DNA from 2 places in the Orenia marismortui DSM 5156 genome. Region 1 is predicted to be linked to the other one. Evidence: riboswitches for the same ligand, from Rfam matches in the RefSeq annotation. Region 1 holds a riboswitch; the other holds the start of a gene.
The links. Region 1 has a riboswitch for S-adenosylmethionine ahead of OREMA_RS0110615 (methionine ABC transporter ATP-binding protein). Riboswitches for the same ligand answer to the same signal wherever they lie in the genome.
Positions count from the first base shown of each region.

Region 1 (12,262 bases):
GCATCGACATCCTGTAAAATTCTTGGTAATTGAGCTGCTTCTAATTCTTTAAACTCTAATTTTTTTGGATTATCTACAATATCAGCAGGAGTAGCTACCAATTCTACATCCTCAGCTAATTTAATTAATCCTGCTCTTTCCAATAATAATAATGCTCTTCCTTCATTTGTAGCATCACTGGGAATTGCTACTAGATCCCCTTTTGATAATTCATCTAAACTATCTATCTTATCAGAGTATAGTGCTGTTGGTGGAATATGTACCTTAGTAACCTCAGTTAAATCTAATCCTCTCTTCTCTTTAAAGTTATTCAAATAAGGTATGTGTTGGAAGTAATTAGCATCTATACTCCCATCAGCTAAGGATAAGTTTGGAGTGACATAGTCAGTGAACTCTTTTATCTCTATAGTAATTCCCTCTTTAGCTAAGATTGGCTTTACTACATTATTTAAAATAGCAGTATGAGGAACAGGTGTTACTCCAATCACTATCTTCTTCTCCATACTAGCTTCCTTTTTACCACAAGCAGTCAACACAATTACAGCAATCAACAAAATAGTTAGAATATTCAGACTTTTTCTCATATATATCTCCTCCTATACTTATAGTCTTATAATATTTTGGCGGCTACCAGCTAAAAGCCAGTAGCCAGGTTAGTCTGTTTAATTAAAATGCAGGTACAATCGCACCTTTATATTTATCTTTGAGATACTTTTTAACCTCTGGAGAATTTAATGCTTTAACTAACTTTTGTAGAACTTCATTATTCTTATCTTCTGCTCTTACAGCTAAGATATTAGCATAAGGCGATTCACTACCTTCAATAATTAATGCATCTTTGGTTGGCACTAAATCAGCCTCTAAAGCATAGTTAGTATTGATAATTGCAGCAGTAACATCCTTTAATACTCTTGGTAATTGAGCTGCCTCTAATTCTTTAAACTCTAAATTCTTTGGATTCTCTACAATATCTACTGGAGTAGCTGTCAAAGCTGCTTTATCACTTAACTTAATCAAACCTTTTGATTGTAGTAATAATAGTGCTCTTCCTTCATTGGTTGCATCACTCGGAATTGCAATTACTGAACCTTCTTCTAACTCTTCAACCTTAGAAATTTTCTTTGAATAAAGTCCAATCGGCTCAACATGAACCTTGGCAATAGAGACTAAGTCTAATCCTCTCTCTTCAGCAAAGTTATTTAGATAAGGAACATGTTGGAAGAAGTTCGCATCAATACTTCCATCACTTAATGCTAAGTTAGGAGTAACATAATCAGTAAACTCTTTAACCTCTAAAGTAATTCCTTCCTTCTCTAATAATCCTTTCACAACATCATTTAATATTTCAGAATGGGGTACTGGTGTAGCACCCACTACAATCTTATCTGCTTCAACACTAGCTTTTTTGCTTCCTCCACATCCAACTACTAATAATCCTACCAATAATACAGATACTAAAACAAGTAAATTTCTTTTCATCTTCTCTCCTCCTCAGAATATTAATTTACAATTTATAATGTACAATGTACAATTAAAAACATTAACTACTAATTTTCTAGAGATTAATTGTAGATTATCAATTGTACATTGTCAATTTGTCTTAACTATGATCTAATTTTCTGGCCAGATAAGTTCCTAAATTTTGAATAATTTGAACTATAATAACTAATAAAACAACAGTTTTAAGCATAATATCAGTTTGGAAACGATGGTATCCATAACGGATTGCTATATCTCCTAAACCTCCTGCTCCAATAGCACCTGCTATAGCCGAATAACCGATCAAACTGATAGCAGTAATCGTCAATCCTAAAACTAAAGATGGTAAAGCTTCTGGTAATAGTACCTTAGTTATAATCTCCCAAGGATTTGCCCCCATTGCTTGAGCAGCTTCTATCACTCCACCATCAACTTCTTTTAATGCTCCTTCTACAATTCTTCCGATAAAAGGTACAGCTCCAATAGTCAATGAAACTACTGCTGCTGAAGTTCCTATTGAAGTCCCTACTATAATTCTAGTAAAGGGAATTAGAGCTACCATCAGGATAATAAATGGAATAGAACGGGTAATATTTATAAAGGTACTTAATATAAAGTTTATAGATTTATTTTCTAGAATATTACCTTCTTCTGTAACAACTACTCCTACACCTAAAGGAATTCCAAATAAAGCACCTAATAGCATTGAGATTGAAACCATATATGATGTCTGTAAAATTCCTTCCCATAATAGTCCACTGTCTTTAATCAGCAGAGACAACACTTCTTTCATCCTCAATCACCTCCACCCTAACTCCTAGCTCTTCAATCAAATATTTAATACCTTTTTCTATTAATGATGAATCTTCACAGGTTAACTCAATAATCAAAGTCCCAAAAGGTGTTCCTTGAATTTTATCTATATTACCATAGAGTATATTAGCATCAATTGCAAAGTTATGAACCAACTCTGAAACCATGGGCTTTCCTGCTGATTCGCCAATAAAGGATACCTTAACCAATCTACCCTTATCTGGATTGGCAACAGTTACCCTCGATAATAGTTCTTCAGGTATATTAGCATTAATAATCCTTTGAATAAACCTCTTAGTAACTTCTGCTTGTGGTTTAGTAAAGATATCAATTACATCACCTTGCTCAGCTAGCTTACCTTTATCTAAGACAGCTACCTTAGTACATATTTCCTTAATAACTTCCATCTCATGAGTGATTATAACTATAGTAATACCTAACTTTTCATTAATTTCTTCTAATAACTCTAATATAGAGTGGGTTGTTTCTGGATCTAAGGCTGAAGTAGCCTCATCACAAAGCAGCACCTTAGGATCATTTGCTAAAGCTCTAGCAATTCCTACCCTCTGCTGTTGCCCCCCACTTAATTGACTAGGATAATTATCCGCTTTATCAGCAAGACCAACTAGCTCTAATAATTCTTTTACTTTAGTAGAAATTTCACCTTTATTCTTCCCTGTAATCTCTAGGGGGAAAGCAACATTATCTGCTACTGTTCTTGATTTAAGCAGATTAAATCTTTGGAAGATCATTCCCATCTCTTTTCTTGCCTCTCTTAATTTTAAAGTGCTTAATTTAGTTATATCTTGACCATCTACAATAACCTCTCCTGATGTTGGCTTCTCTAGTAAGTTAAGACAACGAATTAAAGTACTTTTTCCCGCACCACTTGGTCCAATTACTCCAAAGATTTCCCCTTTACCTATCTCTAGATTAATATTATCAAAAGCAACTACTTCCTTATCTTTGCTATGATAAATCTTTGTTAAATTATTAATCTTAATCATAATACTTCCTACTCTCCTTATTAAAATAATTCCCCTCTTCTCAGCTGATAGAAAAGAGGGGGTTTTATTTTTAATCTCCTTCCTTATCTATCAGGAATTAGCACCTTTCCCTTAATGGGCGGTTGCCGGGTTTCATCGGGCCAGTCCCTCCACCTCTCTTGATAAGAACCTATATAGTCATTCAATTTAAGATTGGATAACAGTAACGAGTGATGAGTAAGCAATTTAGAAGATAAAATTTCTTATCTACTATTTCTTTTTCGTTACTAATACTTTTTTAATTAAATTTTATTTTTTCAGACTTAAAAATATATTCAAAGATAAGCTACTTAAATATAAAAAACTTCTTCTCTTATAAGAGAAGAAGTTTTACCGTCTTCTCTTATCTATCAGGAATTAGCACCTTTCCCTGTAACAGGGGGGTTGCTGGGTTTCATCGGGCCGGTCCCTCCACCTCTCTCGATAAGAGTTACTTATTTAAGTTATTAGTATAATATCAGCTAAACATCTATTTGTCAACCGATTTAGTCGAATTTATTTATGCCAATTTTTTTAATGCCTTACTTAGCTGATCAGGACAAGACGTTCCATTGCGACATTCAATTCCTGCTAACTTATTAGCTACCTCCTTAACTGTCTGTCCTTCTACCAAAGCTGAAATAGCAGATTGATTTCCATTACATCCACCTATAAAGCTTACTTTTTCAATAATATTTTTATCATTAATTTTAAATCTAATCTCTCTAGCACAAACTCCACTAGTTTTAAAAACTTTCATATTTATAACCTCCCTAATTATTAACTTATTAAATTATATCAAAAATTCGAAATATAAATCAACTAATATCAAACATTCTTAAAATATTGAATTGCTGACTGAGTTAAAATAGCTATCCCTAGAGGTAATGCCTCCTCATCAAGGTTAAATTTCGAATGATGCCAAGGATATATCTTTCTCTCTGAATTCTTAACTCCAAGATGCAAGAAAAAACCAGGAACCTCCTTAGTATAACTAGCAAAGTCTTCTCCAGCCATTAAAGGGTTTTTTAATATGATCGACTTCTCTTCTCCAATTATTATTTTGCTCACTTCAGTTACTAAATTAGTCAGTTCTCTATCATTATTCAAAACAGAATGACCAAATTGATAATCAAATCTATAATCACCACCAAAGATATCTGTAACCCCATCAATAGTTTGCTCCATTAACATAGGAATTTGCTCTCTAATTTCAGGATTAACGGTTCGTACTGTTCCTTCTATCTCAATCTCATCAGCAATAACATTATAGCTTTCACCACCGCAAACCTTGCCTATAGTTAAAACTACTGGTTCTACTGGGCTAATCCTCCTACTTACTATAGCTTGTAGATTCTGTACTATATCAGCAGCTATAATTATAGCATCTATGGTTTCATGGGGAGCTGCTCCATGCCCACCTTCTCCCTTAACTATTATTTTAAATTTATCTGTAGCTGCCATAATTGAACCTTCTTTAATGCCAACAGAACCTACTTCAATTTGAGGATTAACATGAATACCCAATATAGCTTCAACTCTGGGATTTTCTAAGACTCCTTCTTCAATCATTGTATCTGCTCCACCAGGGATTTTAGATTGCTCTTCATTGGGTTGGAAGATGAATTTAACACTCCCTTCTAGTTCAGCTTTAAACTTGCTTAATAATTTAGCCACTCCTAACACCATTGCCGTATGAGCATCATGACCACAAGCATGCATCTTTCCTTTATTCCGAGATTTATATTTAAATTCATTCTGTTCCTGAATTGGCAAAGCATCCATATCGGCTCTAATTGCTAAAACTTTATTCCTATTATTACCTTCTAGGAAGCCTACAACCCCAGTTTTAGCTATTCCTTCTTGAACTTCCAATCCTAAAGAATTTAAATAAGCTGATACTAACTTTGAAGTCTGCCATTCTTCAAATCCCAGTTCTGGATTAGAATGAATCTGTCGCCTAATTTTAATAATTTCCTCCTTTATCTTTAAAGCTTCCTCTTTCATCTTTAGCATAAAGATATCACCTCTTTTTCTCATTATATTTAGTGATGTCTAAATTGTGTTTCTAAGTTTTTAGTTTAGGGTTAAAATAAAGTATTTATGCTAAAAAAACAGCTAATTGTGTTAATTAACACAATTAGCTGTTTAGTCAAAGTATTGATAATATCATTGTAAATATGTCTGGGTATAAATATTATAATATTTATATCGCAGTTTCTCCTCTTTCACCAGTTCTAATTCTAACAACCTCTTCAACTGGATAAATAAATATCTTCCCATCCCCAATTTCACCAGTTTTAGCATTGCTAATAATAACATCTAATATCTTCTCTACATCTTCCTCTTTACAGACAACCTCTAATTTGACCTTAGATAAAAAATCAACCTCATACTCAGCACCTCTGATAATCTCTTTTTTACCTTTTTGTCTTCCAAAACCTTTAGCTTGTGTTACAGTCATCCCTTTTATTCCTATCTTATTTAATGCATCTTTGACTAGATTTAATTTTGATGGTTTGATTATTGCTTCTATCTTTCTCATTAATAATTCCTCCTTTAATCTATACTCTCATTAGAATAATATTTCTACAACAGAAAATAATCACCTCTAGGATAGAAAGAAAATAACCAACGTGAAGTTTGCGTAAAGTTTATGTAAAAATACTTGACATTAATTGTAAGGTTGCTTATAATTATTTATAGTTAAAATAAAATAAACAAAGGAGTAATTCAAATGAACTTAAATAGTTTGATCAAAAGTAGTAATGTGTTATTTTTATTATTAGGAGCAATAATGATATTTGCAATGCATGCTGGTTTTGCCTTTTTAGAAGTAGGCTCTGTCAGAAGAAAAAACCAAATAAACGCCTTAGTAAAAATATTAACTGATTGGGCAGTTTCAACAGTTGTATACTTCTTAATCGGTTTTCCAATAGCTTATGGTATAAATTTTATTAAACCCGCTGGTGAATTAATGAGTGTTGATATGGGATTTAATTTAGTAAGATTCTTCTTTTTGTTAACTTTTGCAGCTTGTATTCCTGCAATCATCTCAGGAGGGATTGCAGAAAGAGCAAAATTCTGGCCTCAAGTTATCGCAGGAGCTGTCTTTGCTGGAGTCTTATACCCTTTCTTTGAATCATTGATTTGGGGACAAAATTCTACAATGTTTCAAAGTTTCATCAAATCTATCGGTGGTACTGAGTTTAGTGATTATGCTGGGTCTGTTGTTGTCCATTCCTTTGGAGGTTGGCTTGCATTACCAGCTATCTTAATCTTAGGACCAAGAAAAGGAAGATATAGTAAAGAAAAAAGTCATCCTATTCCAATTAGCAATGTACCTTTTTTAGCTTTAGGAAGCTGGATTTTAGCTGTAGGTTGGTTTGGATTTAATGTAATGAGTGCTCAAAATTTAGGTGATATATCAGGCTTAGTAGCAATTAACTCTTTATTTGCCATGGTTGGTGGAATAATAACCGCCCTAATCATCTCCAAAAATGACCCTGTCTTTATTCACAATGGTGCCTTAGCTGGTTTAGTTGCTGTCTGTGCAGGTTCTAACTTATATCATCCATTAGCTGCTTTTGTCGTTGGAGGAATAGCTTCAATTATCTTTGTAAAAGGCTTTACTATAGAAACAGAAGTATTTAAAATAGATGATGTTTTAGGCGTTTTTGTATTACATGGCTTAGTAGGAAGTTGGGGTGGAATTGCTTCTGGAATCTTCACTCATAAGATCTTTGGAGGTATGGGAGGATTAAGTTTCACCTCTCAACTAATAGGAACTATATCTGCAGCAATTGTAGCTTTAGCAGGAGGATTTATAGTATATTATGCTATTGACAAGACTATTGGCTTTAGAATGTCTGCTTCCCAAGAAGAACTTGGTTCAGATTTATCAACCCACTCTTTAGAAGCTTATCCCGAAGAGAGCTTAGGGGTAGTAAATTCATTAGATAGTTATAAAGAAAATAATTTAAACGCAGTTTAATAGATTAAACTATAAAAAAACAAGCAAAGTCGTCTTTTTCTGACACCTAGTTCTCCATAGTTCAGAAAGGACGACTTTAGTATAATTATATGGAGGAGAATATTATGATAAAAGTAATTCCATCTAATAAGCGCTATACAATTAAAAGAGATTGGATCGAATGTAAATTAGGCTTTCCATTTCCAAAAGACAAAGATAATGATCAAGGTTTCGGTGCATTAAAAGCTTTTAATGATGATATTATTAAAGCAGGTGAAGGATTTGATATGCATCCTCATAGCAATATGGAGATTGTAAGCTATGTAATCCAAGGAAGATTAGGGCATGAAGATAGCCTTGGAAATGTCGGAGTAGTAAATACTGGTGGGGTTCAGAGAATAACAGCTGGTAGCGGGGTTGAGCATACAGAGTATAACTACTCTGAAGATGAAGAAGTTCATTTTCTTCAACTTTGGTTTGAATCTAAAGACAAGAATATAAAGCCTAACTGGGAAGAGAAAGACTTTGGCAAAGATGCTCAACTAAATAACCTACTCCCAATCATCTCCGGAAATAACCGAGAAGGTACTTTAAGTATAAATCAGGATGTAGATATCTATCTAGCCAACTTAGAAAGCAACAAAGAGTTATCCTATACCTTAAAAGATAATCATAAAGTTTACCTATTTGTTATTAAGGGCTCTTTAGATTTAAATGATAACTATGATTTAGCAAAAGGGGATTCTGTACAAATAAAAGATTCTTCTCAAATAAATTTAACTACAAAGTATAGCGCAGAGATTATTTTAATAGATATGATTTAATAATTATAGTTGAAATAAGTTTTTAGCTAAATGGCCAAAGACTTATTTCCTATCTATTTTAAAAATAAGACCACCTCTGCGACTAAAAAAACTTTCAAGCTACTCCTCTATACTTCTACCAAATTTCTTTTCATGGTATATACCATGAAAAGAAATTCTAATTTTGTTACAACTAAGTAATTTACTCCTACATTACTCAATTTGCTTTTACAGCTAAAAAGTTTAACGATTTATAAACTAAAGTAATTGTTTATAAATTTCAATTATATCAGATTTAGTAGGCTGGCAATAAGTATTGGCCGGACTACCACTGGCTAAGGCATCATTAGCCATCTTATCTAATTGAGCTAAAAATTCTTCTTTATCTATTCCTAAATCTAAAATATCAGGAATTCCAATATCAGCACAAAGATTTTTAATCTCCTCTATACCTGCTGTAGCCAATTCTAAATCAGAACCTTTATCACTAACTCCCATCGCTTTAGCTACTTGAGAAAACCTCTCTAGATGACCTTCTTTAGCATAATCTAAACATTCACCTAATAAAAGAGCATTTGATACCCCATGAGGAACATGGAATAAAGCTCCAATAGGTCTTGACATCCCATGAACTAAAGTTACAGAAGAGTTATTAATAACCATCCCAGCTTCCATTGCTGCTAAAATCATTTCTGTACGAGCCTCTTGATTATCACCTTCACTACAAGCTACCCTTAAATTATTGGCAATTCTACTAATCGCTGATAAAGCTAAATTGTCAGTTAAAGGTTGATTCTTAATAGAGGTATAACCTTCAATTGCATGGGTTAAAGCATCTATTCCTGTAGCAGCAGTAACCCCACTTGGTACTGAGACAGTTAATAAAGGATCAACAATAGCTACTTTAGGAATCAAATATGGACTTCCAATTAACATCTTAACATCATTACTTATATCATTAATAATTGTATATTGAGTTACTTCAGAACCAGTACCAGCCGTTGTTGGGATAGCTACTAATGGAGGAATCGCTTCTTTTACCTTGCCAAGGCCCATATAATCACTAATTTGACCAGAGTTAGTCAACATTAGCCCAATTGCTTTGGCAGCATCAAGTGGGCTTCCTCCACCGATCGCAATTAAAAAGTCACAGGAATTGCTCTGATAAAATTCAACCCCCTTGCTAACATGACCATCATCTGGTTCTGCATCTATATTATCATAAACCACAGATTCTATATTGCTCTGTTCTAATATATCAGTAACCTGCTTAACATAGTCTAATCTAACAGCAGACTTACCACTGACTATTAAAGCTTTTTTACCTAAACTTGCTAATTTATCACTTGCTTCCATTATAGCTCCTGTGCCATAAAAGATACTTGGTGGAGCTAAAAATATATTTGCACTCATTATCATCATCCTTTTTAAATTATATAATTATGGACTTTCTTTCTCTTCCTTCTTTAAATTCAACTTCTCCATATCCAATAGCTTCCGCAGGGCAGACTTGAGAGCATAGATGACAACCTACACATTTATCTTCAATAACAGTTGGTCTTCTAGTTTTAGACCAAATAATCGCCTGATGCCCCCCATCTTCACAAGAGATATAGCAACGACCACAACCAATACATTTCTCTTTGGATATCTGAGGATAAATAATAAAATCACGGTCTAACTTATCAGCTGAAACTACATTATCTAAAGCTAATCCGACCAATTGATCTAATTTAGAAAAGCCCTTTTTCTCCATGTAATGGCTCAAGCCACTAATCATATCTTCTATAATCCGATATCCATACTGCATTACCGCTGTACAGACCTGAAGATTACTAGAACCCAATAAAATAAATTCCAAGGCATCTTGCCAGTTTTCAATTCCACCAATCCCACTGATTGGTACTTTCTTTAAATCAGGATAACTGGCCAATTCATGGATAAATCTCAAGGCTATAGGTTTAACTGCCTTGCCCGAATAACCAGAAACTGCTGATTTACCATTAACTATTGGTAAAGGTATATGATTATCAAAATCAATTCTAGTAATACTTTTAATTGTATTAATAGCCGCTAAACCTGTTGCTCCGCCACCCATAGCCGCTAAGGCTGGAGGAATCATACTCCCTAAATTAGGGGTCATCTTGGCTAAAATCGGCAAATCACTCCCCTGTTTAACAGCCGCAGTATAGGATTTGACCAAATCTGGATTCTGTCCAACATCAGCTCCCATCTTATCAGAGGTCATTTGCGGGCAAGAAAAATTACATTCTATAATATCTGCCCCAGCTTGTGTAACTAATTTAGCCAATTTAGTCCAATCCCGATCTTCTTCAGCCATGATAGAAGCAATCAAGACTTTATCTGGAAAAGACTTTTTAATCCTATTCATCTCCTCTAAATTCTTCTCTAAAGGATATTCTGAGATCTGTTCTAAATTCTTAAAACCCAAAAAGGGAGTTCCTTCTTTTTTTACATGATCAAAGCGAGGGGAAACCTCATCTGCTACAAATAGCCCCACCGTCTTAAATACAACACCACCCCAACCAGTTTCTAAAGCTTTAGCAATCATCTGATAATTACTCGCAATAGGTGCAGAGGCCAAAAAGAAGGGGTTTTCTGTTTTAACACCACAAAACTCTATTGATAAATCTTTATTAATCATTATCCCACACCTACTTTCAAATCTGTTAAGCTTGAAGCCAAGATAAATTGCTGTAAATTTTTAATCTTAATTGCACTATCCAATTTCCCTCTAACACAAGCCTTTTCACAATATTTATTATTATTGCAACTGCTAGAACAAGTTTTGCCCAATAATTTAGCTTCCTCTAACCTATCTTCTGCACCAGCCAAATTGTTAAAACGTAAGGAACGAATATTTCTGGCAGGGTCAAGATTGCCAGGGCAAGCCTTAGAACAAGGAGCATCATAACATAATAGACATCTAGCAGCCTCTTGAATAGCTAAATCTAGAGTTAATTCTCGATTCTTTGCCATTGCACTTCCCTCCCTTAATAGACTATTTATCCAAACTCCGCTTAATAAAGTTACCCCATCCAGCTTCTCCTAAAAATTTTCCTTCTTTAAATACCAATCTACCTCTAGAAAAAGTCATCCTTGGATAACCTTTTAATTGTAGACCTTCCCAGATAGTATGGTCAACATCAGAATGCATCTTATCTTGAGTAATAGTAAATTCTTGCTTAGGATCATAAATAACTAAATCTGCATCTGCTCCTGGGGCAATAGTTCCTTTATCAGGCGCACAACCAAAAATTCTAGCTGGATTGCTTGAACATAATTCAACAACCTTATTAAAAGAGATTCTGCCTTTATTAGCCTCACTTAGCATATAAGGATATAAATTTTCTACACCCATACATCCATTTGGAATCTTAGAAAAATCATCCTCACCCCAATCCTTCTCTTCACTCTGGAATGGGCAATGATCTGTAGCCACTACAGAGATATCGCCTCTTTTAATCCCTTCCCAAAGAGCAGCTTGGCTCTCTTGGCTTTTCATAGGTGGTGAACAGACAAAATTTCTTCCATCTTCTCGTTTATAGACCTCTTTAGTAAAATGTAAATATTGAGGACAGGTTTCAGCATAAATTTCATAACCTTCATCTCTAGCTTTGGTGACTTCATCCATCCCTTCTGCATTAGCCAGATGAACAATATATATAGGAGCATCTAAGGATTTAGCTAAATGGATTGCTCGCTTATTGGCCTCTGCTTCTACAAATTCTGGCCGACTTAAATAATGATACCACGCCGAAGTCTTTCCTTCTGCTAAAAATTTTTCAGTTCTACTTTCAACTAAGTCAGCATTTTCAGCATGAACCCCAATTAAAGCTCTGACCTCTTTTGATTTTTCTAATAAATCTGCCAAAACAGCATCATCTATCATTAATCCTGCCTTCTTATAAGCCATAAAAGCTTTAAAACTAGGGACTCCATAAGCTACAGCATCCTCTAATTCCCCTAAAACTTCTGCTCTTAAATCAGTTATTGCAACATGAAAAGCATAATCTACACAAGCCTGAGGAGCACATAACTTATCTCGCTTATTAATCGTTTCTATCAAACCTTGTCCTTCATTTTGGATAGCAAAATCAAAGACTGTAGTCACACCACCACAAGCAGCTGCTCTAGTTCCTGCTTCA
Region 1 is NZ_KB900620.1:250,941-263,202, forward strand. It holds gene OREMA_RS0110600 (MetQ/NlpA family ABC transporter substrate-binding protein) at 1-584, opposite strand, end outside; gene OREMA_RS0110605 (MetQ/NlpA family ABC transporter substrate-binding protein) at 667-1,479, opposite strand; gene OREMA_RS0110610 (methionine ABC transporter permease) at 1,601-2,272, opposite strand; gene OREMA_RS0110615 (methionine ABC transporter ATP-binding protein) at 2,244-3,299, opposite strand; SAM riboswitch class I at 3,380-3,467, opposite strand; SAM riboswitch class I at 3,679-3,768, opposite strand; gene OREMA_RS0110620 (TIGR03905 family TSCPD domain-containing protein) at 3,838-4,077, opposite strand; gene OREMA_RS0110625 (M20 metallopeptidase family protein) at 4,146-5,333, opposite strand; gene OREMA_RS0110630 (P-II family nitrogen regulator) at 5,524-5,862, opposite strand; gene OREMA_RS17675 (ammonium transporter) at 6,055-7,311, shown strand; gene OREMA_RS0110640 (pirin family protein) at 7,416-8,114, shown strand; gene OREMA_RS0110645 (iron-containing alcohol dehydrogenase) at 8,352-9,506, opposite strand; gene preA (NAD-dependent dihydropyrimidine dehydrogenase subunit PreA) at 9,526-10,758, opposite strand; gene OREMA_RS0110655 (hypothetical protein) at 10,758-11,093, opposite strand; gene hydA (dihydropyrimidinase) at 11,116-12,262, opposite strand, start outside.

Region 2 (12,262 bases), on a different contig from region 1:
AACTCTTTTATAAGCTAATACATAATACTCCTTATTATATAATTGTGTGAAAAATATGGTATTATTTTTTCTTTTCTCTATTTTAGGCAAGATCAAACTTATTAATATTTCACTTTATTGCTCAAAGATCTAAAAAACTATAAAAAAAATAAGCTGGCACCTGTTAAATACAAGTACCAGCTTATTTTTAAAATTTTCCTTTAAACGAAAATAATATTATAAATTCTTTTCCTTTAACTTATTGCCCTTTTCAGATATAAAAATTACTTTTTTTATCTTACCTAGCTCTTCTAAAGGCAATTTAACAATATCATAAGGATAAGTTATAATTTGAGTAACCATATCTGTAGGTGCAGGACCTACAGCCTTTACAACTACCAATAATTTATTATCTTTCTTTCTAACCTGTTTAATCTGGATTCCATAACCACCGCTAGGCCGCTCACCCAAAGTGATATAAATAGCTAATTGATCATCTAATCGAAGTCCTTTAACACCTCTTAATTCTTCTTGTAATTGAAGCAAATTATTATCATCAATTAAAACAAATCTACTATCTTCAGGATAATTACTCTCTTGCCATTCTCCCTTTAAATCTTCAGTATTTTTATACAATAATTCACCTTCCTGCAATAAATTTTGATTACACCCTGTTAGTAGCAAAAACAATAATAGCACCAATGTTATTTTACTTTTCATTTGGATAATTACTCCCCTATTTTAATTTTAGACTTATAATATCAAATTAATTTTACGAAATTGTGACAAAAAGCAACATCTTAGCTAACTATTCTATAATAGACCCAAAATTAATCCTAATAACGCCGAAGTTATAATTACCGCTATAGGATGTAGCTTTAGTTTAACCAATAATATTAGAGCTACTACCCCAATTACAACTCCATTAATATCCAAAATAACCTCTTGAGCAATAGAAATAACAGCAGCCATTATTAAACCAACTACAGCTGGCCTTATCCCTTGCCATGCTCCTTCTACTAATGGATAATCCTTAAATTTATTCATTGCTGTTGCTACAATAGTAATAATGAACAAAGACGGACTAATTACTCCAAAAGTACTACATAAGGCCCCTATAATCCCCCCTACTTTATATCCCACAAAAGTAGCAGTATTGATTGCTATAGCACCAGGTGTCATTTGTGATACGGCTACAATATCTACAAATTGATCAATGTTAAGCCATCCATGAGCAATCATCTCTTCTTGAATTAATGGTAGCATAGCATATCCACCACCAAAAGTGAATAGACCTATCTTAAAAAATATAAAAAACAAATTAATTAGTACCATTCCCAGACTCCCTTGTTTCATTAATTGAACTAATTGCTCCAATTACTCCAGCAATAATAATTAAAATAATTGGACTAATCTTAAAATATAAAACCCCTACCAGCATTCCAAATGTATATAAGATACTAGTGTAATTATTAATTGCTTTTTTACCCATTCTATATCCTGCCCAAAAGATTAAAACAACTACAGCAGACCTAATACCTGTAAATAATGAATTAAGCACACTATTATCTTTTAAATTAAGAAGTAATTGAGCAATTGAAATAATAATTACTATAGATGGTAAGCTCATCGCTAAGGCAGATATTAATGCTCCAAAGATTCCTCTTAATTTATATCCTATAAATAGAGAGGAGTTAATTGCTATTATCCCTGGTATCCCCTGTACAATAGCAATTATATCAATAAATTCATCTTCACTAAGCAGCTTCTTATCTTCAACAAATTCTTTCTCAATTAAAGGCAGCATTGCATAACCACCACCAAAGGTAAATCCACCTATTCTAAGAAAAATAGAAAATAATTCTTTTAACCTTATTTTATTCATGAAAAACCCTTCATCTCCTCATCTATAACATATAAAAAGCAGACTATTTAGTCTGCTTTTTATTACTTTACCTTATATTATTGCTTATATAATTTGATTATATTATAGATTTTACTTTCTTTCAATCTACTAAAGATATTATTATCAAATTATAGTATAAATTTAATAATAATCTTCAATGATCTGTTATTTGAGATCAATTAATAGTTTAATATTAAATTATACAAATAATATCACAATTACCCAAGTTAATTGATAATATATCAATTAACTTGCCATAGTCAAATAACTATCTACATTACGATTATAATTTAATGATTTTAACTTATCTAATGCTCGATTAAGCAATTGTCTAATCCTTTCTCTAGATAATTCTAATCTATCTGCTATTTCTTGGAAGGTTCTTTCCCTACCATCTTCTAAGCCAAATCTTAATTTCACAATCCTTTCTTCTCTATCTGTTAAATAGCCTAATAAGTTATCTAAGACACTTTTTAAATCATCTCTTAAAACAGTTTCTACTAAATCAAATTCACTAGGGATTAAAGCAAATAGATCATCTTCCTGCTGTTCTCCAATTTTATGATCTAATGAAGAGATATCTTGACCTAACTCCATCAATTCATATACTTCATCAATAGATAAAGCCAACTCTTCTGCTAACTCTTCATAACTTGCTTCACGCTGTAATTTACTTCTCATATATTCCTGCGTTCTTCTAAGCTTATTAATCTTATTTTGAATCTGAAATGAAAGCCTAATAGTTCTTCCTTGACGCTTTATAGCTCTACGAACCTTCTGTTCGATCCACCAAGTAGCATAAGTACTAAATCTGTATCCTTTAGTATAGTCAAACTTCTCCACAGCAGTAATTAATCCAATATTACCTTCTTGAATTAAATCTAATAATTCCAAACCTTGTCCAGTATATTTCTTGGCAATACTTATTACCAATCTCAAATTATAAGCAATTAATTGATCTCTTGCCTCAGCATCTCCCTCAGAAATTAATGATCCCAACCTTCTCTCATCTTCTCCACTTAGTAATTCATGTTCTGTTTCTTTAAAATATATATTAGTTAAATTCATATTCATCATCTCCCCTTAATTAGTATAAGTAAAAATTTAGCCTTACAATATATACAAAATACAACTAGCTGACTTATTAATAAAAAAGTTATTTCGATTAGAAATTAAATTATTATTCTTGATTCTAAATTAATTATAAATAATAATTTTTACGAAATTATGACATAATTAAAACTTTTTTAATTTATTTAGAAATTTTATTATTTAATATAGCTTTATAAGCATTATAGATGTCCAAATCTAAAGTGACAGTTTTAGGTGATAGGTCATAGGTTATAGGAGTTAGTAAGTTCTTCCTACCTCCCACTTCCTATCTCCTATCGCCGAAACTGTCGCAATATCTATAGAGACATATTTAGATCTGATTCTAAAGTTGGATAACTATACTTTCTGGCATCTAATAAAGAATATTACTAGATTATTAAATCTTGGGGAGATAATGTTAAGCTAAATTATGTATTGTAGAAATTAAATCTTAATATTGCTAGTACTGTCCTAATAGCTATCCCATTAATTCTTCTACTAACAAAACATTAACATAAATAATAAAAAGCAGCCAAAAGGCTGCTTTTTATTATTCTTATATATAGTAAAACACGCTCAAAACAAATAATATCATACTTGCTATTCCAAAAAAATTACCCAATTTTCTATAACCTAAATTACTAATTATCAGTAAAAAGAATAAATTTAATTGAGCTAATATTGTAGAATATAACCTTAGCAGAACTGCATCATTTAAAATTAAAAATTCAATTAGCCAAACATAAATTCCAATCCCAAAGATCAAATAATAAAACTTAGTTTTAGAAATACTAAATACAGGGATTTGACTTTTATCTCTAATTTCCAAAACCTTCGGTAACTTATTATCTAATAAATAAATAGTTACATAAATAACCAATGTTGATATTAAAACAATTAAATCCAGTATACTGATTATCATATTAAACCTTCCTTTTTTAATTATAATCACTGAAATGTATTAATATATAATTTTCGCTAAATCTAAATAATATCTTTTAGACCCGCTAAATCTTTAATCACTATCTTCTGTCTAGAAACAGAGATTAGATTGTCATCTTTAAACTTATTTAAAACTCTTGATACAGTCTCTCTAGAAGTCCCTATTATATTAGCCAATTCTTGCTGGGTCAATGATAAATTAATCTCTACTTGAAGCTCATCACCAATCCCATGTTCTTGAGCCAAATAAACTAAAGCACTTGCTGTTCGACTTGTAGTATCCTTCAATCCCAAATTCCTTATTCTCTGTTGAGCTCTTCTTAACCTTTTACTCATTACTTTTAATATCTTAAGAGCAATTTCAGGAATTTGATACATTAACTTTTCTATATCCTTACCTTTGATCATTCCAATTTCTGTATCTTCCATTGCTATTGCTGTTGCAGGGTAATCACCATTATCAAATAATACTACCTCAGCAAAGATGTCTCCTCTTTTAACTATATTAATAATTTGTTCTTCTCCGCTTTCAACCATTTTAAGCAACTTAACTTTTCCGGATTTTACTAAAAATAAGGCTTCTCCCACTTCACCCTCAAAAAATATAATTTCACCCTTTTGATGGGTTTTAGTGATAACTAACTTATCTATCTCAGCCAAATCTGCTGCTTTTAACTCTTTAAAATAAGGATGTTCTTTTAAGATAGCTTCTCCCACTTCATCTCCTCCTAATATATCTATTAATTTAATTATAATAGATATCTTTCTTTAATTGCAAGAAAAAACCCCTATATAGGGGTTTTTTCTACTATGTGTATTCTATTCTGATGCTTTCTCATTTAAAGCTTTAAGCATTTCATCTAAATCAATCCCATGTACCATAACTGCCTGTTCTATTGATTCTCCAGTAGCTGTAGGACAACCTAAACAATGCATACCAAAGGACATAAATACCTCTGCAACCTCTGGATATTTTTGTAACACTTCAGAAATAGTATCTTCTTTTTTTATTTTCATAGTAATTACCCCCTGAATTATTTTTGAATTTTATAATATCGTATTTATTACAATTATATTATAATTGATTTTCTCTGATCCTTATATGACTTTCATCACATAATAATAAAGTATTTTTAATTTTAGTATAGATTAGAATAAAGATTATATACTTTCAATAATAACTAATGTCTAATAAGATATTAATTCTTAAGAAGCTTACTTATAATTAATTCACATAACTCATGAGTTTTTAAAGCATCAGACATAGAAGAAATATTAGCTTTATCCTCTTTAATCAGACTCAAAAATGAATCAATTATATTGGCAAAACCTCTGTTATCTAACATTGGAGACCAATCATTTACCCTAGTTATTTTTTCTTCACCATCTTTATAAGTAGTCATCTCTACTAAATCTTTAACTACAACCTTATTATTTGATGCTATAACTTGAGCATTTTCTTCATTTACCCCACTATCTCTATTCATAATACCTATTACAGTTAAATTTTTTCCTCTTAATTTAACTATAACTTGATAAAGTAAATTATCCTTTACAATCCCATCTACTGTAATATTTTGTACAATATCTTCTGCTTCATCTCCAGCTAAAAATCTCATAGTATCAACAATATGTATAAAATCATCATAAATAACCTCACGTACTTCTTGGGGTTTAGATAATCTATTCTTTTCTAACATGATCATTGCTGGACTATCTATTTCTTTTAATTTCTGATACATTGGTGCATACCTTCGATTAAATCCAATCATTAACTTTAATCCTTTTTCTTTGGCTAAGTTTACAATCCTTCTTGATTCATCTATAGAATAGGATATTGGCTTATCTACATATACGTCTATATTATTATTCAATAATTTTTCAACAATTGATACGTGAGCTATAGTAGCTGCATGTACAAAAGCAGCTTTAATATTACTTTCTATTAGTTCATCTATACTTCTAACTTTGCTACTAACTTTATATTTATCAGCTAAATAATTTAACTTTTCTTCATTTCTAGTACAAAAAACTAATTCAATTCCTCTTTTAACTCCAATAATAGGTAAATAGGCCTTTTGTGCTATATCCCCTAGACCAATAACTCCTATCTTCAACTCTAATCCCCCCCATTAACAAATAACTATAAATGATTATATCATAACTTATCTGATATCTAAAGTTTATCCAAATCAAACAAAAAAATTAGCAAATATATAAATCAATACATATATTACTAATAAACAATGCTTGCAAATAACTTTGATTTTTACATACAATAGTTAGTGGAATTGTTATTTTAAATTAAATAAAAATTATCTTTCAATAAAATCAAAAGGAGGGAAAGAAAATTAAGAAAAAGTTATTATTTCTAATATTATTGCTTTTGTTAGTTGATGGTTACAGCGGTTTAAAGCCTAGTAAATTTACTTTGGCAAAAGATAAAAATTCCAATAAAGATAAGCTGCTTCTTGATTCAAAGAATAAAAAAAGAAACTCCAAAAATCCTAAGCAGAATGACTTAGAAATAAAAGATCCTTCAAGCCCCTTAATACTAGTAAATAAAGAACAGGGATTAACTGAGGGATTTATCCCTGATGATCTTGTTATTCCTAATATTCCTTTCTCCTTTAATGAAAACCTACCAAAAAAACAGATGAAAAAGATTGCTGCAAGAGCAATAGAAAGATTATTTGCCCAAGCTAAAAAAGATAAGATTGATATTGTAGGAGTTTCTGCATATAGATCTTATCAGCGTCAAAAAGATATCTTTGCCTATAATGCTAAAAAAGATGGTGTCACAGCAGCTAATAAATATAGCGCTCATGCTGGACATAGTGAACATCAAACTGGATTAGCAATTGATGTTTCTAGTCCAAAAATAAACTATAAATTAATTGAAGAGTTTGGAGAAACTAAAGAAGGAAGATGGCTACAAAAGAATGCTCCAACATATGGTTTTATAATTAGATATCCTAAAGATAAAGAAGAGATTACCGGATATCAATATGAGCCTTGGCATTTAAGATATGTAGGAGTAGAACATGCTCTTGCAATAGCAAATAAAGATTCAACATTAGAAAACTATCTTTATAGTTAATAATCTCATTTAAAATCATATGATAAAAAGCTGACAATAAACTGTCAGCTTATACTTCTACTTTATTATATTCAGTCGCTCCCATTCCCCTTTGATATTTATCACGTGGGACAAAAGTTTTACAGCAGCTTTCATAACATTCATTCACTGGTGATAGTCCTAAATCATCGACTATTTGATTGGTCTGTTCTACATCAACCTCATTTGGTAGCTTTTTAGCAAAATCATCACTTACCACTAATATTTTTTCTGCTACACATAGATTATTCTCAGCCCACCATTGACAATTATCTACTGTACAGTGAACGTGTATTTTTTTCCCCATTAATAACTCCCCTTTTTTGTCTATATATAATACTTTATTAGTATTTAAAAGATACTAGTAAAATATTCTTTTTTTAAAAAGAAAGTTTTAGAATTAACTAAGAATAAAAATATAATCCTGAATCATAAAACTTTGTATATATATTAATTAAGTTATCTAACTCTAAACTTAACTTTATTACCTTAGGATGATCACTGCTGTTATATTTTAATCTGGCTGCTACCATCTCTTGTCGTAATTTTTCTATTTTAGCATTAATTTCCTTGCTGATGTCTATCATTTTTTCTGCCCCCAATAGCTAATTAGTCTTCCCAACTTATAAAATTCTATATATTTTTTAATTTAAAATTTGACTATATAAATAAATGTAGTAAAAAAATACCTTTATTATATTTATTTCTTCTTTTGCTTTAATATACCTTTAATCTAAGTTAAAAAATGTCGCAACTACTCATATTATATTTTATTTTAGTTCTTTTTAGCAAATCAAATATAATAATAAATATTTTATAAGCTAAGTTTCTTATGAACACTCAGTGGATCAATATGAATTAATATCTCTTCAACAATATCTAATTCTCTTTTTATCCTACTTTCTACTTCACGTGATATACTATGACCTTCTACAACTGAAAGTTCATCGTTAATAACAATTCTCAAATCCACAAAAAGATCTGGTCCATGATTTCTAACTCTCAAATCTCTGATAGCAATTACCTCTGCTTGAGTAGAAACTACTTCTCTAATCTGTTGATATAACTCATCATCTACTTTATTCATTAAATCATCAATAGCCTCCATAAATATTTCGTAACCCATATGAATAATAAATAAGGCTACTATCAACCCAGCTATAGGATCAGCAATCAAATAACCACTTTTGGCCCCTACTACTCCAATTAATGCTGCAATTGAAGATAAAGCATCAGAACGATGATGATAAGCATCAGCCATTAATGCTTTATTATTCAAGCTTTTCCCCTGCTGATAAGTATATCTATACATCCATTCTTTAGCCAAAATAGAAATAAAGGCTATCCAAAAATTTAATATACCTGGCTCTCTTATATTTCCTTTAAGAATTGTCATTATACTCTCTTTAATAATAATTAGACCGGTTAAAAACAAGATAATACCTATAAACTTAGCAGCAATAGTCTCAACTGTTCCATGACCATAGGGATGTTCATTATCTGCTGGCTGTCGAGAAATTCTAATTGCTACCCAAACTGCTAAAGTTGATATCACATCAGAAATAGAATGAATTCCATCGGCTATAATTGCTTGACTAAAAAATAAAATTCCTATTGCTACTTTTGCAACCGATAATAGCAAGTTAACAATCAAAGTAACTAAAGTAACCTTTTTACAGCTCTGATACCTCTCTTCTGGGTTCATAACTTTCCCCTCTCTTAATAAAAATTAATCATAAGTTCTAATCTAAAAATGTAATATTTGATAGATAAAGTGACAGTTTCGTAGTTAGGCGTTAGGAGATAGGAAGACCTTACTAATCCCTATAACCTAACTCCTATAGCCTAAAAATGTCTCTTTATACTAATATCACAACAATCATTTATAAATAACTAATCTTGCATTAAGCTAATTTCACTTTATTTATATTCACTTCTAGTTAAAAATGTTAATCAAATTAAAAAATTCTTCTAATTTATTATAATTATAATAATCATTTTCAAATATCACAGTTTAATTTTGAAATATCTATTATAACTCGTCCTATTTAAAGATTTAATAATAAAATAAAGCCCAGTAGTTAATTTAAATTAACTACTGGGCTTTATTACTTTCTTTATATTTATCCTAAATCCTGATTGGAAAAAGATCCCCATAATAAATCATCAGCTTTTTTTATAATAATATCTCCTGTTAAATTAGACATGATCACATCAATATCTTTACCAAATTCAACAATTACTTGCCGACAAGCTCCACAAGGTGGGCATGCTCTATCAGTATCAGCTACTATGGCAATAGCTTCAAAATCAATCTCTCCCTCAGATATAGCTTTAAAGATCGCCGTTCTTTCAGCACAATTACTTAATCCATAAGAAGAATTTTCTACATTACATCCTGTGTGAACTTTACCATCCTTTGTTAGTACTGCTGCTCCTACCCTAAATTCTGAATAAGGTACATATGCATTTTCCCTTGCTTTTTTAGCTTCTTTAACTAACTTTTGAATTAATTCTTCTTTCATTTTAACCCTCCTTCAAGTTAGACGTCTAACAACTATTTTTAAAAAATTATAATCTATTACTTTATTTTAGTATATCAAAATATACTATTATCTAAAAGGACTAATTCAAATTTTTTATAATACATATATATATAAAGATACACTTATTTCACAGTCATTCCTAAAAATAATTTATCTTTTGACAAAATATAAATTTAATGTTATACTTATTTAAAATAAAATTAAATAATAAAATAACTCTTATCGAGAGTGGTGGAGGGATAGGCCCGATGAAGCCCGGCAACCACCCCTATTTGGGGAAAGGTGCCAATTCCTGCAGAAGTTTATCTTCTGAAAGATAAGAGAAGGGTTTAATATAAATTAGAATCTCTTCTCTTACGAAGAGATTCTTTTATTTTTATAATCTTTATAAAAGGAGGAAGCCAAAATTATTATTAGAGATATTTCAATAAAAATACCAAAATCAGAAGTAAAAAGGCAATTAGGATATGGAGAAAGTACTATTTCAAATTCTAAAATTGAAACTTTAATCTCCTCTTTAATTGACCTCTCCTACTCTTTAATAAACTGTCAGGGAGCTTATAAAATCATCAACAATTTTAAACTAAATAAAAAAGATAATAGAGTTGATTTAGGTGATAAATTAATCTTCCAAAGTAAAGATATAACTTCTTTACTAGATAAACAAGAAAAGGTTGCTTTATTATGTGTAACTATTGGTAATTCCCTAGAAAATAAAGTTAAAGAGTTATTTGAAAAAGGAGAATTTGCAGCAGCAACTATTTTGGATGCTATAGCTTCTATTGCTGCTGAAGAGGTTGCTAATGAAATCAATCAGATAATTGTTCAAAAGTCCAAAGAATTAAACCTCCCCCACCAAACAATGCGTTATAGCCCAGGATATGGTGATTTAGCAATAGATATTCAACCTCAACTATTAGCTGTGCTTGATGGTGAAAAATTAGGAATTAGTGCTACTAAAACTTGTATTTTACAGCCAGAAAAATCTATTACAGCCATCATTGGATTAGGTACTAATGAGAATTCTTATAAAGCAAAATGTGATTTTCACTGTGCCTCCTGTAAATTTGATACTTGTGTTTATGATAAATTAGCCACTAGCCATTAGATGTTGGTTAATAGCTAACATCCAAATCGAAAGGAGTAGATAGTAGATGAGTAGATTATTAGATAGATTAAAAGATGAAATTTTAGTTTTAGATGGTGCAATGGGAACCCAATTACATAAGAAAGGATTAGAAGTTGGTGAATGTCCAGAAAAATTAAATTTAACTAATCCCACAATTTTAACTGAGATACATCGTAGTTATGTTGAAGCTGGTAGTGATATTATTCAAACCAATACTTTTGGAGCAAGTAGAATCAAACTAGAGGAATATGGCTTAGGTAATCAGGTTGAAGAGATTAACCGTCAAGCTGTAAAGTTAGCTAAAGATGCAGCTGAAGAAGACACAATTATTGCAGCTTCCATGGGACCTACAGGCAAATTAATAGCACCAATAGGTGATCTTCCTTTTAAAGTTGCTTATGAAGCCTTTGCTGAACAAGCAAAAATTTTAGAAGAAGCTGGTGTAGATCTGATCAGTATTGAAACTATGACAGACTTACAAGAAGCAAGAGCTGCTGTTATAGCTGTTAAGGAAAATACTGACTTACCTATTCTCTGCCATTTGACCTATGAAGATAGCTTAAAGACAATGACTGGTACAGATCCAATTACTGCTATTACAGTCTTAGAAGGACTTGGGGTTGATGTTATTGGGGCTAATTGTAGTATGGGGCCTGAGGGCTTACTGAAGATTATTGAAATCATGGGTCAAAATACTGATACATATCTTTCTGTTGAACCAAATGCAGGCTTACCTATCTTAGATAAAGATAATAACACCCTCTTCCCTATGAAAGCTGAAGAAATGGCCAGTTATCTTGAGAAATTTATTAAGGCAGGAATCAATATAATTGGTGGTTGCTGTGGGTCTACACCTGAATATATAAAGTTAATAGCCGATAAAGCAAAGAATTTCAAAGCAGTTAAACGAACTAGAATAGCAACAACTAAATTAGCTAGCAGGACTAAAACTGTAGCTATTGCTGATCACCTTCCTACTAGAATTATTGGGGAAAGAATTAATCCAACTGGACGTAAAGAGTTATCTGCTGAATTAAAAGAATCTAAGATGAAAATTATTTCTCAAGAAGCCCAAAAACAAGCTGATGCAGGAGCAGATATTCTTGATGTCAATGTCGGAGTTCCTAAAATTGATCAAGTAACTACTATGAAAAAAGCAGTTACTACTGTTCAAAATCTCGTTAATTTGCCAATTTGTATCGATACTACCAATCAAGAAGTTTTAGAAACTGCCCTACAAAATGTAGTTGGTAAACCTTTAATTAACTCAGTTAATGGTGAAGAAGATAGTCTAAATACTGTCTTACCTCTAGCTAAGAAATATGGAGCTGCTGTTTTAGGATTAACTCTAGATGAGAATGGAATCCCTAAAACTGCTGAAGGTAGACTAAAGGTGGCACGTAAAATAGTTAAACGAGCTGAAGAATTAGGTATAAGAAGAGAGAATATATTAATCGATACCCTGACCCTAACAGCAAGTGCACAACAAGAAGGTGTTCAAGAAACTCTAAAAGCAATTCGTCTAATCAAAGAAGAATTGGGCCTTGCTG
Region 2 is NZ_KB900618.1:215,072-227,333, forward strand. It holds gene OREMA_RS18290 (protease complex subunit PrcB family protein) at 217-699, opposite strand; gene OREMA_RS0107055 (chromate transporter) at 793-1,314, opposite strand; gene OREMA_RS0107060 (chromate transporter) at 1,301-1,864, opposite strand; gene OREMA_RS0107065 (sigma-70 family RNA polymerase sigma factor) at 2,132-2,953, opposite strand; gene OREMA_RS0107075 (hypothetical protein) at 3,534-3,899, opposite strand; gene OREMA_RS0107080 (Crp/Fnr family transcriptional regulator) at 3,962-4,636, opposite strand; gene OREMA_RS0107085 (DUF1858 domain-containing protein) at 4,739-4,936, opposite strand; gene OREMA_RS0107090 (Gfo/Idh/MocA family protein) at 5,119-6,036, opposite strand; gene OREMA_RS0107095 (M15 family metallopeptidase) at 6,351-7,019, shown strand; gene OREMA_RS0107100 (DUF1540 domain-containing protein) at 7,069-7,344, opposite strand; gene OREMA_RS0107105 (aspartyl-phosphate phosphatase Spo0E family protein) at 7,442-7,624, opposite strand; gene OREMA_RS0107110 (cation diffusion facilitator family transporter) at 7,852-8,742, opposite strand; gene OREMA_RS0107115 (cytidine deaminase) at 9,161-9,562, opposite strand; SAM riboswitch class I at 9,800-9,906, shown strand; gene OREMA_RS19185 (hypothetical protein) at 10,347-10,691, shown strand; gene OREMA_RS0107130 (homocysteine S-methyltransferase family protein) at 10,738-12,262, shown strand, end outside.
Region 2: another riboswitch for S-adenosylmethionine. It lies ahead of OREMA_RS19185 (hypothetical protein); the one in region 1 lies ahead of OREMA_RS0110615 (methionine ABC transporter ATP-binding protein).